DNA from 4 places in the Embleya sp. NPDC020630 genome. Region 2 is predicted to be linked to each of the others. Evidence: riboswitches for the same ligand, from Rfam matches in the RefSeq annotation. Region 2 holds a riboswitch; each other region holds the start of a gene.

Region 1 (4,119 bases), on a different contig from region 2:
CGGGCGCGTGGGGCTGCCGCAGGTGGTCAGCGTGGGCGCACTGGACATGGTGAACTTCGGCCCCCGCGACACCGTTCCGCCGCGTTTCGAGGACCGGCTGTTGTACGTGCACAACCCGACCGTGACGCTGATGCGCACCACACCGGCCGAAAACGCCGAACTGGGACGGCGGATCGCGGCCAAACTGCTCGACGCGACCGGGCCCACCGCGCTGTACCTGCCGCTGCGCGGAGTCTCGGCGATCGACGTCGAGGGCGCACCCTTCTACGATTCCGACGCCGATACGGCGTTGTTCGACGCGTTGCGCGCCGGCCTCGACGGGACCGCCGTCGAGGTGCGCGAGGTCGCGACGGACATCAACGATCCGGCGTTCGCCAAGGCGGCGGCGGATCGATTGCACGAATTGATCACGAAGGGACACGTGGACTGAGATGAACGGACGCGAGGCGCGGGGCCGACTGCGCACGACGGTCGAGCAGGGCGGCGTCGTGATCGGCGCGGGCGCGGGCACCGGATTGTCCGCCAAGTGCGCCGAGGCCGGGGGTGTGGACCTGATCATCATCTACAACTCGGGCCGCTATCGCATGGCCGGCCGGGGTTCGTTGGCGGGACTGCTGCCGTACGGCGACGCCAACGCGATCGTGGTGGAGATGGCGGGCGAAGTGCTGCCGGTGGTGCGCAGTACCCCGGTCCTCGCGGGGGTGTGCGGCACCGATCCGTTCCGGATCATGCCGCACTTCCTGGACCAACTCGCGGCCATGGGCTTCGCGGGAGTGCAGAACTTCCCGACGGTCGGCCTGTTCGACGGTGTCTTCCGGCAGAACCTGGAGGAGACCGGGATGGGCTACGACCTGGAGGTGGAGATGATCCGGCTGGCGGCGGAGCGCGGCTTGCTCACGGCGCCGTACGTCTTCGACCCCGAGCAGGCCCGTGCGATGGCGGCGGCCGGCGCCGATGTGCTGGTGCCGCACCTGGGCCTGACCACCAAGGGCAGCATCGGCGCGACCACCGCGGTCACCCTCGACCAGGCGGTTGAGCGGGTGCAGGAGATGCGCGACGCGGCGGCGGAGGTCGATCCCGACGTGCTGGTGCTGTGCCACGGCGGGCCGATCGCCGAACCCGAGGACGCGGCGTACGTGCTGGCCCACACCACCGGCGTGGTCGGCTTCTTCGGCGCCTCCAGCATGGAGCGCCTGCCGACCGAGGTGGCCATCACCGAGCAGGCACGGGCGTTCAAGAGCATCACCCCGAGTGGGGACGCCGCCACGACGGGCGACACCCCGGCACATCCGTAACGACCGCGCCCGGCAGCAGCCGCCTGGCGCAAGCGCACGTCCGTCCGTCCGACCATCACGAGCGTGAGGACCCGGCATGTACAAGTTGACCGTGCTCTACGGCCACCCCGAAGACCCGGCGGCGTTCGACTCCTATTACTGGGACAAGCACGTCCCGCTGGCCCGCACCATGCCGGGGCTGACCGGCTGGACCATCGGCAAGTGCGAACCGGATCCGTCCGGCGCGAAGCCGCCCTATTACCTGGTGGTCGCGCTGTACGCGCCCTCGCGCGCGGAACTCGAGGCTGTGCTGGATTCGCCCGAGGGGCGGGCCACGGTGGCCGATGTGCCCAATTTCGCGACCGGCGGCGCGACGTTCCTCTGGGACGAGGAGCGGGTAGTGGTTCCGGTAGAGCTGCCCGCGACGGAATAGCCCGTCGCTGACGCACGCGTGACCACGCGGCCGCGCACCGTGTACGCCGGAGCCGTGACCTGCAAGGATGGCGACAAATCGGGCAAATAGGTGTTATTCCCCCTTATGGGGGACGTCACAAACCGCCCGAAATGTTTGCCAACCCGGCGAACCGGTGCGTAGCTTCGTGGTTGTTCGCACAAGCGGACTCCCCGGGCGGTACGCCGAATCCTGCCGCCGCCCGAGGGAAGCAGTCGAAATTGACTGGCGGCAGGAGCGGGGGAACCAAGTGAGCCGACATCGGCACTGCCGATGCCTGGGGTGAAGCCATGCCTGTGACAGGCGAGGCCGGGCCAATCGTCCGAACCCGACAGCTAACTTCGTAGGCGCCCGACGAGGTAATCAATGACCTTCCGTGCCATCACCGCTCCGGTTCGTTCGCTCTCTCGTGGCCGTCGCGCCGGCATCGCCGTCGCCGCGGGTGCGGGTCTCGTCCTTCCTCTCGTGGGCATGGCGGGCAGCGCGAACGCCGCGACTTCGTCCACCTGGGACGCGGTCGCCCAGTGCGAGAGCACCGGCAACTGGAGCATCAACACGGGCAACGGCTTCTCCGGCGGTCTGCAGTTCACCCCGAGCACCTGGAACGCGTTCGGCGGCAGCCAGTACGCGGCCAGCGCCGCGCAGGCCTCCAAGGCGCAGCAGATCGCCGTCGCCGAGCGGGTCCTGGCGAGCCAGGGCCCCGGCGCCTGGCCGGTCTGCTCCGTGAAGGCCGGCCTGGGCAAGGGCGGCGACGCCAACGCCACGGCCGAGTCCTCGACCGCCGGCAAGACCAAGTCCTCGGTCGAGCCGAAGGCCGAGCCCAAGTCCGAGGCCAAGCCCGCGACCGGCAACGCGCCGAAGCTCAACGTGCAGCCCAAGCAGGACGTCGCCAAGCAGGACGCGCCGAAGTCGGCCGCGACCGAGCGGGCGTCGGGCTCCGGCACCTACACCGTCAAGTCCGGTGACACGCTGTCCGCGATCGCGGCCAAGCTCGGTGTCAAGGGCGGCTACAAGGCCCTGCACACGGCCAACGCCGGCGTCATCGGCGACAACCCGAACGTGATCGCGGTGGGCACCAAGCTCGCCGTCTGATCTCCCCTCACCACGTGGGCCCCGCCGAACACTTCGGCGGGGCCCACGTGCATGTGGTCATGCTCGAGTGGGCTGTTGGGCGGACTGGGCCGGCAACGTGACGGCGGGGTCGGTGGGTTCGGCGGGCGCCTTGCCGCCCGCGCGACTGGTGTGGTTGAGCAGCAGGTTGAGCACGACCGCCACGATCAGCGCATTGGAGCCGGCGTTCGGATCGGCCTTGCCCAGGGTGCGGATGCCGGCCACCGCGACGGTGCCGAACAGGACCACGCCCGCGCCGCCGAGTATGGGCTGCGGGACCAGCGCGACCAGGCCGCCGACAATCGGCATCAGGCCCATGAGGACCAGGAAGCCGCCGCAGACCGCGACCACGAACCGGCTGCGGATCCGGGTCAGCGCGACCAGTCCGATGTTCTGCGCGAAGGCGGTGCAGGCGAAGCCGTTGAACACGCCGCCGAACGCGGTGGCCGGGCCGTCGGCACGCAGCCCGCCCGCGATGGTGCGGTCGTCGGCGGGTTTGTCCACCACCTCGCTCAGCGCGATGATGTCGGCCGTCGACTCGGTCATGCACACGATCATCACCACGAGCATCGACACGGTCACCGATACGTCGAACTGCGGTGCCCCGAAGGCGAAGGGCCTTGGCACCTCGAACATCGCGAGGCCGCTCAGCGCGTCCCCGTCCACCCGGTCGAACGGGATGGCCGGTAGCGTGCCGACGAGCAGCCCGAGCAGGACCGCGACACGCTGCCCGAATCCGGTCAGCACCCGATGCAGGACCAGGATCGCCACCAGCGTCGCGGCGGCGAGGCCCAGATTGGTCATCGAGCCGTAGTCGGCCGCCTTCCGGTCGCCGCCCTGCGCCCAGTTGCCCGCCACCGGCGGCAGGGACACGCCGATCAGGGTGATCACCGTCCCGCCGACCACCGGCGGGAAGAAGCGGACCAGTCGGCAAAAGACCGGGGCGAGCACGAGGCAGAACACGCCGGCGACGATGGTCGAGCCGAAGATCACCGGCAGTGTCGCGTCCTGCTTGGCCGCGGCCACCGCCAGGATCGGCGAGACCACCGCGAAGGTGACGCCGTTGACGAACGGCAGTCGCGAGCCGATCCGCCAGAAGCCGATCGTCTGGAGCAGCGTGGCCAGGCCCGCGATCAGCAGGCTCGCGCCCAGCAGCGTGGTCGTCTCGGCGGGGGGCAGGCCGAGCGCGCCGCCGATGATCAGCGGCGGTGCGGCGACGCCGGCGTACATGGTGGCCACATGTTGCAGGGCGCCGACCAGCATGCGCCCGGGCGGCAGGACCTC
Region 2 (4,119 bases):
AGGTGGTGGTGCTGCGCGTCGCCTTCGTCGCGCTCGCGTTCTTCGCGGGCCTGGGCGTGGTCCTGTACGCGGCCTTCTGGATCTTCGTACCGCAGAGCGTGACCGACGCCGCCCCGCCGAGCCGCGAGCGCGGCCGGGAGCGGCATCAGGCGCTCGCGCTGATCATCGTGCTGATCGCGGCGACCATGCTCACCGGGCTCGGGACCGACACCGACGCCGGTTCCGGCGACTGGTTGTGGCCGCTGCTCGTGGCCGGGCCCGGGGTGATCCTGCTGTGGCGTCAGGCCGACGAGTCGCAGCGGCAGCGCTGGTTCTCGCTGGACGGGCGCAGCCGGGTGGCGGGTTGGCTGCGCGCCCTGATCGGCGCCACGCTGGTGGTCGCGGGCCTGATCTTCTTCTCGCTCGGCCGCGGCGGTATCGGCGACGCGCTGGCCGCGATGCGCGGCGCGGGCCTGCTTCTGGTCGGCCTGCTGGTCATCTTCGGCCCGTATCTGCTGCGGCAGACCCGCGAGCTGGGCGCCGAGCGCCGGGCCCGCATCCGGGCGCAGGAGCGGGCCGAGGTGGCCGCGCACGTGCACGACTCGGTGCTGCACACGCTGACCCTGATCCAGCGCCAGGTGGAGGACCCGCGCGAGGTGGCCCGGTTGGCACGGGCGCAGGAGCGCGAGTTGCGGGCCTGGTTGTACCGCCCCGACGGCGAGGAGCCGGACCGCACCTTCGCCGCCGCGCTGCGCGGGGTCGCCGCCGAGGTGGAGGACGCGCACGGGGTGTCGATCGAGATCGTGTGCGTGGGCGACTGCCCGGTCGACGACCGGCTCTCCGCGCTGATCGCCGCCGCGCGCGAGGCGATGGTGAACGCGGCGAAGTACGCGGGCGGCGCGGCGATCTCGGTGTTCGGCGAGGCCGACGAGGACACGGTCACGGTGTTCGTCCGCGACCGCGGGCCCGGTTTCGACCCCGACTCCGTACCCGCCGACCGGCTGGGTGTGCGAGAGTCCGTGCTCGGGCGCATGCGCCGCAACGGGGGCGCCGCGAACATCCGCAGCGAACCCGGCGAGGGCACCGAGGTCGAGCTGGAGATGCGCCGCGCCGACGCCGGCCGGTCCGCTGTGGGAAGGACGAACACGTGAACACCACCGAGACGAGTAGCGCACCCGTCGAGGGCACGCCCCGCACCCGGGTGGTCCTCGTCGACGACCACCGGATGTTCCGCACCGGCGTGCGCGCCGAGATCGGCGAAGCGGTCGAGGTGGTCGGCGAGGCCGACGACGTGGCGAGCGCGGTGGCCGTGGTCACCGAGACCCGCCCCGAGGTGGTTCTGCTCGACGTGCACCTGCCCGGCGGCGGCGGGGTCGAGGTGTTGCGCCGGTGCGCGTCGCTGATCCCGGCGGTGCGCTTCCTGGCGCTGTCCGTGTCGGACGCCGCGGAGGACGTGATCGGGGTGATCCGGGGCGGCGCCCGGGGCTATGTGACCAAGTCGATCACCGGCGACGAGCTGATCCGCGCGATCGGCCGGGTCGGCGAGGGCGACGCGGTGTTCTCGCCGCGCCTGGCGGGCTTCGTACTGGACGCGTTCGCGGCCACCGACGTGCCGCCGATCGACGAGGACCTGGACCGGCTCACCCAGCGCGAGCGCGAGGTGTTGCGGCTGATCGCGCGCGGCTACGCCTACAAGGAGATCGCCCGCCGACTGGTCATCTCGGTCAAGACGGTGGAGACCCATGTCTCCGCCGTGCTGCGCAAGTTGCAGCTGTCCAACCGGCACGAGTTGACCCGCTGGGCGACGGATCGGCGACTGGTCTGACCGGTCGCGGTCCCCCGGCACATACGACGGCGCCCGTCCTCGGAACGAATCCGAGGACGGGCGCCGTCGTATGTGCCGGGGGATCGAGGGCTCTAGCCGGGGCGGATGGCCGCGAGGAACGGCATCGAGTCCAGCGGCGCCTTGGTCACGGTCTTGCCCGGACGCGGGGCATGCACGATCTGGCCGTTGCCGATGTACATGCCCACGTGGCGGTTGTCCGAGTAGAAGAACACCAGGTCGCCCGGCTGGAGGGCGCTCTTGGCGATCCTGGGGCCGTCGTTGATCTGGGTCCAAGTGGTGCGGCTGAGTGAGACGTTCGCCGCCTTCCAGGACGCCTGGGTCAGGCCCGAGCAGTCGTACGAGCCGGGGCCCTCGGCGCCGGAGACGTACGGCTTGCCGATCTGTGCCAGCGCGAAGTTGATCGCGGCCTGGGCCCGACCGGAGGCCGGGACATTGGTCGCCGGCGCGGTGTCCTTGTCCTTGTCCCGCGAACTGCGGTCGTTGCCCCGCGTGGTGTCGTTCGCGTGCTCGTCCGAGTCGAGGACTTCCTTCTTCTGCTGCTCGGTGAGCGTGTTGAGCAACCGCTGCGCCTCGGCCAGCTTGGCCTGGATGTCGGTCTTGTTCTTGTTCAGGTCGGTGCGCAGCTTCTCCAGTTCCGCGAGCTGCGAGGAGGCCTCGGTGCGGTCCTGCTGGAGAACTCGGGCCTGCGCCGCGATCTGCTTCAGCTTCGCGGCCTGCTGGCCGTCGAGCTGGGACAACATCTGCGACTTCTGCAGGTAGCCCTCGGGGTCGCCGCTGAGCGCGAGCGAGAGCGACGGCGGGAGGCCGCCGCTGCGGTACTGGTTGGCCGCCAGGACACCGATCTGGTCGCGCAGGGCGTTCAGCGCGGCCTGTTCCTCGGTGATCCGGGCCTGCGTCTGGTTCGCGGTGCCCTGCTGCTTCTCGATCTGCTCCTCGACGCCGTTGGCGGCGTCGGTGGCCTTGATCACGTCACTGTGCAGCTGGTTGACGCGGTCCTTGGTCTGCTGGAACGACTGCGCGGGGTCCGCGCTCGCGGTGCCGGCGAAGGTCATCACGCCGGTCATCGTCGCGGCGGCCGTAACGACGGTCGCGGCGGTACGCACGGCGGTGCGCGGCTTGGGCTTGCGGTGTTGCCCGGGTCGACGTTGGGACGCCACTGGTGGCGGGTCTCCTTCCTCGGCCGCCTACCGGGTTAGCTGACGGGTTCGGGCGGAAGAAGGCGCCCTACGGTGCCGAAGCACCGATTCACCCCAAGGGACTGCGAGGGTCCCCGGTTCCGGCTGCGCGTCGCGACGACCGTGGTTGCCCACCGTCACCGAAACCCGTCACCGAATTCGGCGGAGGCGATCGTGTCGACCGGGTGGCCGACCTCGAGCCGATCGCCTGCCGCAGAACACTAGTCACACGCGTGTCAGGACCATCACCATTGGCCTTCGTATTGCCAAAACTTTACCAATGTCACCGTTTCCATCTCCGCGTATCACGGGAAAAGCGCCCGGATTCCCTAAAGTCGATCTTGATCCCTTTTGGCGATCTTTAATGGCATTCGACCGATGGTGAGGCGTGAACCGCCGCCGGCTAGGCTGCCGGACGGCGGCGGGGACTTGGCGTCGGCGCCGAGAACGCCGGCCGGATGCCCACCGGGGCGACGATCGACGAGGGGTTGTACGACGTGGACGTTCTGCGGCAGATCCTGCTGGTGCTGCACATCGTGGGCATCGCGGCCCTGCTCGGCGGCTTCCTCACCCAGATGTCCGCGCTGCGCACCGGCGACGTGCGGATCGTGCCCGCGATGACGCACGGCGCGCTGACCATGCTCGTCACCGGCCTGGCCCTGGTGGGCGTGGTGCAGTCCGGCCTGGACCGGGACGTGGACACCGCCAAGATCGGCACCAAGCTCGGCATCCTGCTGGTCATCCTGCTGCTGGTGTGGGGCAACCGCGCCGCGGACCGGGTGTCCGCGCGCGTCCTCGGCGCGATCGGCCTGCTGACCGTGGCGAACATCGCCATCGCCGTGGTGTGGACCTGAGCCGCCGGTCCCGCCGCCGCTAGCGGGTGTCCACCACCCGGAACACCTCGGCCATACGTCCGGCGCCCAGGTCGAACCGCGCCGCGTTGCCCTCCAGCATCGACACGACGTGCTCGCGCAGTTCCGGTAGATGGCCCGTCTGGCTCTCGTGCGACAGCAGCGCCGCGATCTTGCGCTCGAACACCTCCGTCACGTCCACCGCGTGGTTCGGCGCCGCGGTCGGCGACAGCCAGGTCTCCGGCACCGTCCACTCCTTCAGCCCCTC
Region 3 (4,119 bases), on a different contig from region 2:
GCTACCGGCGGGCCGGCACGGCCGAGATCGCGGGCACGACCGAGGCCGGCCCCGCCACGTGGGTGCCCACGGCCACGCGCACGGCCGGGGCCGGCTACGAGCCGCTATGGCAACTGCCCCGCCCCGACGGCACGTTGCTCACCGCGACCCGGGACGCCGAGGGCCGCCCGGTGGTGCTCGGCGCGACCCCCACCCCGCTCGTGCTCGACGACCACCCGACCCCGACCGGCCCGACCACCACCCTCGACGGCACGGGCCGCCCACTCGCCCTGTGGCTCGACCCGACCACCACCCTGCACACGACCCGCCTGCCCTGAAGCCCCGCCCCCCGAAGCCCCGAAGCCTGAAGCCCCGACCCCTGAAGCCCCGACCCCTGAAGCCTCGGCGCCTGAAGCCTCGGCGCCTGAAGCCTCGGCGCCTGAACCCCGGCGCCTGAAGCTCCGGCACCCGACCCCCGCGCCGGAATCGTCCTACGCCCCGGGACTTCCACCCACCCGCCCCGCGCGTCCCCCACCCCCGGCCTGCCGCCCGCCCCGCGTCGGCCTCGCCCCCCCCGTGCCAGGCCCGCCCGGCCGCTCGCCGCGCCCGCCCCACCCCCGCGCCCGCGCGGCCCGCACGTGCGAACGGCGGGCATCCCCCGAAGGGGACGCCCGCCGTTCGGCGCGGGAGTGCGGTGGATCAGACGTTCACGCCGTGGCTGCGCAGCCACGTCATCGGGTTGACCGCGGAGCCGTAGTTCGGCGTGGTGCGGACCTCGAAGTGCAGGTGCGGGCCGGTGACGTTGCCGGTCGCGCCGGAGAGCGCGATCTTCTGGCCGGTCTGCACCTTCATCCCGGCCTTGACCGAGATCGAGGACAGGTGCGCGTACTGGGTGTACTTGCCGTCCGCGTGCCGGATCACGACCTCGTTGCCGTACGCGCCGCCCCAGCCGGCCGAGACGACCGTGCCGGAGGTGACCGCGCGCACCGTGGTGCCGGTCGAGACGGCGAAGTCCTGGCCGGTGTGGTGGCCGCTGGACCAGCGCGACCCGCCCGAGCCGAAGCTCGCGGTCAGGGTGGCGCCGGAGACCGGGGCGACATACGAACCGGAGGCCTGCTCGGAGCCCTTGGCCGAGGAGTCGGCCTTGGTGCTCTCGGACTTGACCGTGGTCTTCGGCGCGGCGGCCGGCTTGACCTCGGTCTTGGTCTCGGCCTTGGGCGTCTCCGCCTTCGGCGCCTCGGCCTTGGGGTCGGTCTTGGTTTCGGTCTTGGTCTCGGCGGCCGGCGCGGCCTTGCCGTCGACCGTGAGCTGCTGGCCCGGGAAGATCAGGTCCGGGTTCTCGCCGACCACGCTCTTGTTGGCCTCGTACAGCTTCGGCCAACCGCCTGGCACGTTCCGGGCGTTCGCGATCTGCGACAGCGTGTCGCCGGCGACCACGACGTAGGAGCCGCCCGTCGCGTCCGTCTTGGCGGTCGTCTCGGCCTTGGGCGCCTCGGTCTTGGGAGTCTCGTCCTTGGGCGCCTCGGTCTTCGGCGCCTCGCTCTTGACCTCGATCTTCGGCTTGGCGGTCTCGGTCTTCGGCGCCGGCTTGGCGCTCTCCGTCTTCGGGGCCGTCTTCGGCGCGGTCTTGCCGCCCGCCGAGCCCGTGTCGAGGTCCGGAGCGGCACCGCCGCGGGTCAGGCCCGCCTTGACCGAGCAGACCGGCCAGGCGCCGGGGCCCTGGCTCTTGAGCACCTTCTCGGCGATCGCGATCTGCTGGCTCTTGGTCGCCTGGTCGGCGCGCGCGGCGTACTGCGAGCCGCCGAACTCGTTCCAGGTGCTCTGGGTGAACTGGAGGCCGCCGTAGAAGCCATTACCGGTGTTGATCTTCCAGTTGCCCGTGCTCTCGCACTGGGCGACCTTGTCCCAGGTGCTCACGGACGCGGCCTGAGCCGTGCCCGCCCCGATGATCGGCATGGCGACGCCGACACCGGCGACGCCGGCCGCGGCGATCAGACGCGTGGTCCTGCTGGTGCTGCGACGGCGATGACGCCCGGTTCCGGACAGCATGGCTGGATCCTCTCCCACGCCTACGAGGTGAGCTGTCGGATTCGGGCCGGAGATCGATAGCCCGGTCACGTTCCGAAGAACGTGGCTTCACCCCAAGCCGTTCACGGCCGCCGACCGTCTCGATCGGTGCCGTGCGCGGCGGTTCACCTGTGGTTCCCCCGCTCCTGTCGTGTGGTGCTCGTCAGCCTCCCGAACGGCCGGCGACAGGATTCGGCGTACCGGCGATCGGGGTCCGTGTGGGATACGGACGGATCGAACGCTAAGCAGGCCCCGCCGAAGATCACAAGTCTGTGTCGGATAGAAGCCGATTATCCGTTTTGCGGTTGAGCGCAATGTAGATGATCCCTTACGGAAAGGACCGTAGTTGGCGTTCCGTGGTGGATTCGGCCGGATCGGGTGACAAAGAACCTTGATCAAGCCTCGTATGGATCACCCGGGAATGATCACCGAAACCCCGTTCGTCACAGGCGCATCGCGCGTCTCGGGTCCGGAATGGCGTCGTTACCCATCGCCGTACCCGTCTGCACCCGCAGCCGTAGTGATTCGGCCCACAGGACAAAAGCCCCAAGTCCGATTCATCCCGGCGCACTTCACTCCACGCACTCCCCGCGACGCCGACCGGGCAGCCGGCGTCGCATCGAGGCGTTCGGAGCACACGAAGGCGCTCGGGGTGATTCGGGAGCACAGGACGCGCGGCACACGTTCGGCCGGCCCGGCGCTCACCCCGTGGCGCGTCCCGCGCCCGTCTACCCGCGCCGCGCCTGCCACCCCGCCCACGCGCTCTCCACCATGTCGGAGACGTCCAGGCGGGCCTTCCAGCCCAGTTCGGCCGCGATGCGCTCGGCACTCGCGACCACCCGGGCCGGGTCGCCGGCGCGCCGGGGCAGCGTCTGGGGCGCGAACTCGCGCAAACCGGTGACCTCGCGGATGAGTTCCACCATCTCGCGGACCGAGGTACCCCGACTGCGGCCGACGTTGAGCACCAGGCGTGTGTCCGGGTCGGCGGCGAGCCGGCGGGCGGCGGCCACGTGCGCCTCGGCCAGGTCCACCACGTGGATGAAGTCGCGCACACAGGTGCCGTCGGGGGTGGCGTAGTCGTCCCCGTAGATCACCGGCGCCCGGTCGGCCGTCAACTTCTCCAGCACCATCGGCACGAGGTTGGACACGCCCGCGTCCGCGAGCTCCGGCGCGCCGGCGCCCGCGACGTTGAAGTAGCGCAGCGAGGCGTAGGAGATCCCGTGCGCCCGCGCGGTGGCCCGGATCAGCCACTCGCCGACCAGCTTGCTCTCGCCGTACGGGTTGATCGGCAGACACGGGGTGTCCTCGTCGACCAGGTCCACGTCGGGCATGCCGTAGACGGCGGCGCTGGAGGAGAACACGATCCGGGGCACCTCGGCCGCGACCATCGCCGCGAGCAGCGTGCGCAGGCCCTCCACGTTCTCCTCGTAGTAGTAGAGGGGACGCGCGACCGACTCGGGCACCTGCTTCTTGGCCGCGATGTGCACCACGCCGTCGACCCGGTGCGTCCGGAACGTCTCGTCGAGGAGTGCCCGATCCAGGACCGACCCGACGATCAGCGGCACCCCGTCGGGCACCCGCTTCCGCTCGCCCGAGGAGAAGTCGTCGACGACGACCACGTCCTCACCGGCCGCGAGCAACACTCGCACGACATGCGTCCCGATGTACCCGGCACCGCCGGTGACAAGCCACTTCATGACGCGAGCCTATCCGGCATCCCGAACGTGCGGCGGACCCGCGACGGGGGCTCGGACCCGGCGGCGCGGAGATGCCCGACCCGGGGGCGGTGCGACCGTTACCATGCACGGGATTTCGTGTACAGAGTTCATACATCGCACGGAAAAGCTCCCACGTTGCTGTGCGGTAATCGCATCGGAAGGGCGTGGAACGCGTGCGACGCGTTTTCTCAATGGGCCGACAGGGGACGTTGGCCGATCGTTTCTCGGGCCGGGACAACAGCATCGGGCTGATCCGACTGCTGCTGGCCACGGCCGTCGTGGTGGCGCACGCACACATCCTGGGTGGCTTCGGCAAGCGTGAGCCGGGCAACGGCTTCACCGGTCAGCAGGTCGG
Region 4 (4,119 bases), on a different contig from region 2:
CGCCGTTCGACGACACGTTCCGGGTCCCTACCCGTCGAGTAGGCCGCGCATTGTTTCGGCTGCCCGGGCGGCTGCGTCGGCACAACAATTGTTGAACAACACGTGTATCCGGTCGACGGTTTCGGCCAGCATGCGCACTCGGGGCACCCACTCGGCCAGTTGCGCGCTCGTATAGGTGTGGCGGAACCGTTCTTCCTTCGAGCCGCTTCCCCAGGCCCGGTTGCGGCCGTGGAAACGAACCACCGCCAGTTCGGACGTGGTGGCCACGGCAACCGGGGGGATGGACGTGGGCAGCGACTGCGCCGTGTCGACCGCCACCGCGGCGACGCCGTGGCGTTCGAGGAGAGCCGTCGTCGCGGCGCGATGTTCGTCCTGCCACCAGAGCGGATGCCGGAACTCGACGGCGAGCGGCCACCCTTGGGCCCGCTCGACGCAGTCGCGAAGGAAGCGTGTGGCGGCCGCACCAGGCGCCAAGGACGGCGGGAACTGAAAGAGCAACGTGCCGAGACGTCCTGCCTCGCGCAACGGCAGCAGCGCCCCGCTGAACCGTTGCCAGACCTCGTCCGACAAACGATCGTCGACAGCACCCGGGCGCACCCGTGGCGGCAGCAGGGACCGCAGCTCCGCCGGCAACGAACCCGGCCTGGTGGGATGCCCGGTGAGCAGCGAGAACGCCTTGACGTCGAAGGTGAATCCGTCAGGCGTACGGTCCACCCACAGCAGACTGTTGCGGATGCTGGGCAACGCGTAGTAGGTCGCGTCCACCTCGACCACCGGGAACTGCCGTGCGTAGTACCGAAGTCGGTGTTCCGCGTCCCGGCATTCGGCCGGATACCAACCACTGGAGACCAAGGCGGAGTCGGTCCACGAACAAGTGCCCACCGATATACGACCCATGGTCCACACGCCTACCCCGGTTCCCGGAACCTTCGCCAAGGCAAGGCAGGGCAGGCAGGGCAACCCGAGATACCGCGTGCCCCGAAGCACCGGCGGCAACGACGACGGCGATCGGTCCGGGAGGTGGGTGCCGCGCTTCCCGGGACCGATCGCCGTGAACGCGCGCGTGCTCGCGCGCGGTCGTTCGGTCTAGCCCGGGCGGACGGCCGCGTAGAACGGCATGGAGTCCAGGGGGGCCTCGGTTACGTTCTTGCCGGGGCGGGGGGCGTGGATGATCTTGCCGTTGCCGATGTACATGCCCACGTGCGAGTTGTCCGAGAAGTAGAACACCAGGTCGCCCGGCTTGAGCGCGTCCTTGGAGATCCGCGGGCCGTCGTTGACCTGGGTCCACGTCGTGCGGCTGAGCGAGACGTTGGCCGCTCGCCACGAGGCCTGGGTCAGGCCCGAGCAGTCGTACGAGTCGGGGCCGACGCCTCGCGGCGCGTACGGCTTGCCGATCTGGGCGCGCGCGAACGCGATCGCGGCCGCCGCCCGGCCGGACACGGGAACGTCCTTGCCCGTCGTCGGCGGGTCCGTCTTGTCGCGCGAGCTGCGGTCGGTCTCGGTGCGCGAACCGGCGTCGTTCTTGTGCTCGTTCGAGTCGAGGACTTCCTTCTGCTGCTGCGCGGTGAGCGTGTTCAGCAGGCGCTGCGCCTCGGTGAGCTTGTTCTGGATCTCGCCCTTGTGCCGGTTCAGCTCGGTGCGCAGCTTCTCCAGTTCCGCGAGCTGCGAGGAGGCCTCGGTGCGGTCCTGCTGGAGAACTCGGGCCTGCGCCGCGATCTGCTTCAGCTTCGCGGCCTGCTGGCCGTCGAGCTGGGACAACATCTGCGACTTCTGCAGGTAGCCCTCGGGGTCGCCGCTGAGCGCGAGCGAGAGCGACGGCGGGAGGCCGCCGCTGCGGTACTGGTTGGCCGCCAGGACACCGATCTGGTCGCGCAGCGTGTTGAGCGCGGCCTGTTCCTCGGTAATCCGGGCCTGGGTCTGGTTCGCGGTGCCCTGCTGCTTGGTGATCTGCTCGTCGACGCCGTTGGCGGCTTCGGTGGCCTTGATCGCCTCGCTGTGCAGCTGGTTGACGCGGTCCTTGGTCTGCTGGAACGACTGCGCGGGGTCCGCGCTCGCGGTGCCGGCGAAGGTCATCACACCGGTCATCGTCGCGGCGGCCGTGACCACGGTCGCGGCTGTACGCACGGCGGTGCGGGGCTTGGGCTTGCGGTGCTGCCCGGATCGACGCTGGGACGCCACTGGCGGCGGTCTCCTTCCTCGGCCGCCTACCGGGTTAGCTGACGGGTTCGGGCGGAAGAAGGCGCCCTACGGTGCCGGAGCACCGATTCACCCCAGGGACTGCGAGGGTCCCCGGTTCCGGCTTCGTGTCGCGACGACCGCGGTTGCCCACCGTCACCGAAACCCGTCACCGAATTCGGCGGAGGCGATCGTGTCGACCGGGTGGCCGACGTGGAGCCGCTCGCCTATCGCAGAACGATAGTCACAGGCGTGTCACGACCCTCACCCCGAGTCTCTACATTACCAAATCTTTGCCAAGAGTTCCGTTTCACCGGTCGTCGTATCACAGGAAAAGCACTCGGAATCCCGTAAGTCGATCTTGGACCGATTTGGCAACGATTGGCGGCAAGGATCCGCCGTCCGACCTCCGCAAACGTCGCCGCATCCGCGAAATGGGCCGATCGCGGGGATACCACTCCCGAGGCTCCGCTGTTTCGCCCGGCCTGCCCGTCCTTTTCGAACCGGACATTCACCGGTCCGGCCGAGCCGAGGCGAATACGCGACATCGAGCGACACCGAACAGGTGTGGGCAGACCCCGAACCCGGATTCGAAAATCGCCCCCGGGCCGGCACCGCGCCCACTACCCCGACCTATCCCGACACCGACCGCCCCGCCGCCACGGCCAGGTCGCCTTCCGCTCCCACACGCGCGTCGTACTCCGCCCGCGCCTCGGCGATGCGTTCCTGATGTTCCTCGGTCCAGGTGACCAGCGAGCGGATCGTGGTGTGCAGCGTGGTCCCCATCGGGGTGAGCGCGTAGTCCACCCGAGGCGGCACGACCGGATACACCGTGCGGCGCACCAGGCCGTCGCGTTCGAGCTGGCGCAGCGTCACGGTGAGCATGCGCTGGCTGATCCCGTCGATCTCCCGCCGCAACTCGGTGAAGCGCAACGTACGGCTCTCCAGGATCGCGATCACCAGAAGCGACCACTTGTCGGCGACCCGGTCGAGGATCTGCCGGACCTCGCACCCCTCGCGCACGTCCCACTGGAGGGCGTCGTAGTCCTCCTGGTTACTCGGGCAGGGGGTCGGTTCCTTCGAAGTGCCTTCTTCCATGGAAGTCGATGCTGCCGAAGGATGGGGTCGGTTACAAGAGGGAACCGGGTTCGTCCGAAGAACCGCCCCCGGCACCCCGATCCCACCGCGATCCCACCCACCCGCGTCCCGAGGGGCTGTCGCATGTCCACATCCACGTCCGCACCCGGCAGCGCCGCCGAATCCGCCCCCGAATCCACCCCCGGCGACGCCCCCGCCGGCCGAATGAGCCCCCGCGCCTGGGGCATGCTGCTCGTCCTCTGCGGCGCGATCTTCCTCGAGGGCATCGACATCGCGATGCTCAACGTCGCGCTGCCCACCATCCGCGAGGACCTGGGCATGTCCACCGGTGGCGTGAGCTGGGTGATGAGCGCGTACGTGCTCGCCTACGCCGGCTTCATGCTCCTCGGCGGCCGCACCGCCGATCTGCTCGGCCGGCGGCGGATGTTCCTCCTGTGGCTGACCGTCTTCCTGGTCTTCTCCGGCCTGGGCGGATTCGCCACCGAGGGCTGGATGCTGATCGTGGCCCGCTTCGTGACCGGCGCCTCGGCCGCCTTCATGACCCCCGCCGGGCTGTCCATCATCACCACCGGCTTCCCGGAGGGGCCGCAGCGCAACCGGGCACTGCTCTTCTACGCGGGCACCGCCGCGGGCGGCTTCTCGCTCGGCCTGGTGATCGGCGGACTGCTGACCGCGATCGATTGGCGGTTGGTGTTCTTCGTACCGGTCGCGCTCGCCGCGGTGATCCTGGCGGCGGCGTCGGCGCTGATCCCCCGGGACGAGCGGCCGGAGGCCGGCGGGGGCTTCGACCTCGTCGGCGCGATCAGCGTGACCGGCTCGATGTTGCTGCTGGTCTACGGCGTGGTC

Evidence for each region. A riboswitch is a leader RNA that binds a small molecule or an ion and turns the genes downstream of it on or off. The one in region 2 is predicted to bind cyclic di-AMP.
Region 1: linked by a shared signal. The riboswitch ahead of ACH4XV_RS01910 (transglycosylase family protein) and the one ahead of ACH4XV_RS07220 (NlpC/P60 family protein) in region 2 are both predicted to bind cyclic di-AMP.
Region 3: linked by a shared signal. The riboswitch ahead of ACH4XV_RS36630 (transglycosylase family protein) and the one ahead of ACH4XV_RS07220 (NlpC/P60 family protein) in region 2 are both predicted to bind cyclic di-AMP.
Region 4: linked by a shared signal. The riboswitch ahead of ACH4XV_RS42310 (NlpC/P60 family protein) and the one ahead of ACH4XV_RS07220 (NlpC/P60 family protein) in region 2 are both predicted to bind cyclic di-AMP.

Annotation. Positions count from the first base shown of each region.
Region 1 is NZ_JBIRUB010000001.1:454,105-458,223, forward strand. It holds gene ACH4XV_RS01895 (Tm-1-like ATP-binding domain-containing protein) at 1-430, shown strand, start outside; gene ACH4XV_RS01900 (phosphoenolpyruvate hydrolase family protein) at 432-1,295, shown strand; gene ACH4XV_RS01905 (EthD family reductase) at 1,372-1,707, shown strand; cyclic di-AMP (ydaO/yuaA leader) riboswitch at 1,909-2,091, shown strand; gene ACH4XV_RS01910 (transglycosylase family protein) at 2,197-2,817, shown strand; gene ACH4XV_RS01915 (nucleobase:cation symporter-2 family protein) at 2,875-4,119, opposite strand, start outside.
Region 2 is NZ_JBIRUB010000002.1:234,221-238,339, reverse strand. It holds gene ACH4XV_RS07230 (PspC domain-containing protein) at 1-1,130, shown strand, start outside; gene ACH4XV_RS07225 (LuxR C-terminal-related transcriptional regulator) at 1,127-1,804, shown strand; gene ACH4XV_RS07220 (NlpC/P60 family protein) at 1,897-2,982, opposite strand; cyclic di-AMP (ydaO/yuaA leader) riboswitch at 2,992-3,130, opposite strand; gene ACH4XV_RS07215 (hypothetical protein) at 3,498-3,854, shown strand; gene ACH4XV_RS07210 (PIG-L deacetylase family protein) at 3,874-4,119, opposite strand, start outside.
Region 3 is NZ_JBIRUB010000016.1:65,598-69,716, forward strand. It holds gene ACH4XV_RS36625 (PIG-L family deacetylase) at 1-317, shown strand, start outside; gene ACH4XV_RS36630 (transglycosylase family protein) at 679-2,028, opposite strand; cyclic di-AMP (ydaO/yuaA leader) riboswitch at 2,033-2,254, opposite strand; gene galE (UDP-glucose 4-epimerase GalE) at 2,775-3,743, opposite strand; gene ACH4XV_RS36640 (acyltransferase family protein) at 3,956-4,119, shown strand, end outside.
Region 4 is NZ_JBIRUB010000026.1:1,643-5,761, forward strand. It holds gene ACH4XV_RS42305 (DUF72 domain-containing protein) at 28-897, opposite strand; gene ACH4XV_RS42310 (NlpC/P60 family protein) at 1,087-2,178, opposite strand; cyclic di-AMP (ydaO/yuaA leader) riboswitch at 2,187-2,324, opposite strand; gene ACH4XV_RS42315 (winged helix-turn-helix transcriptional regulator) at 2,809-3,273, opposite strand; gene ACH4XV_RS42320 (MFS transporter) at 3,478-4,119, shown strand, end outside.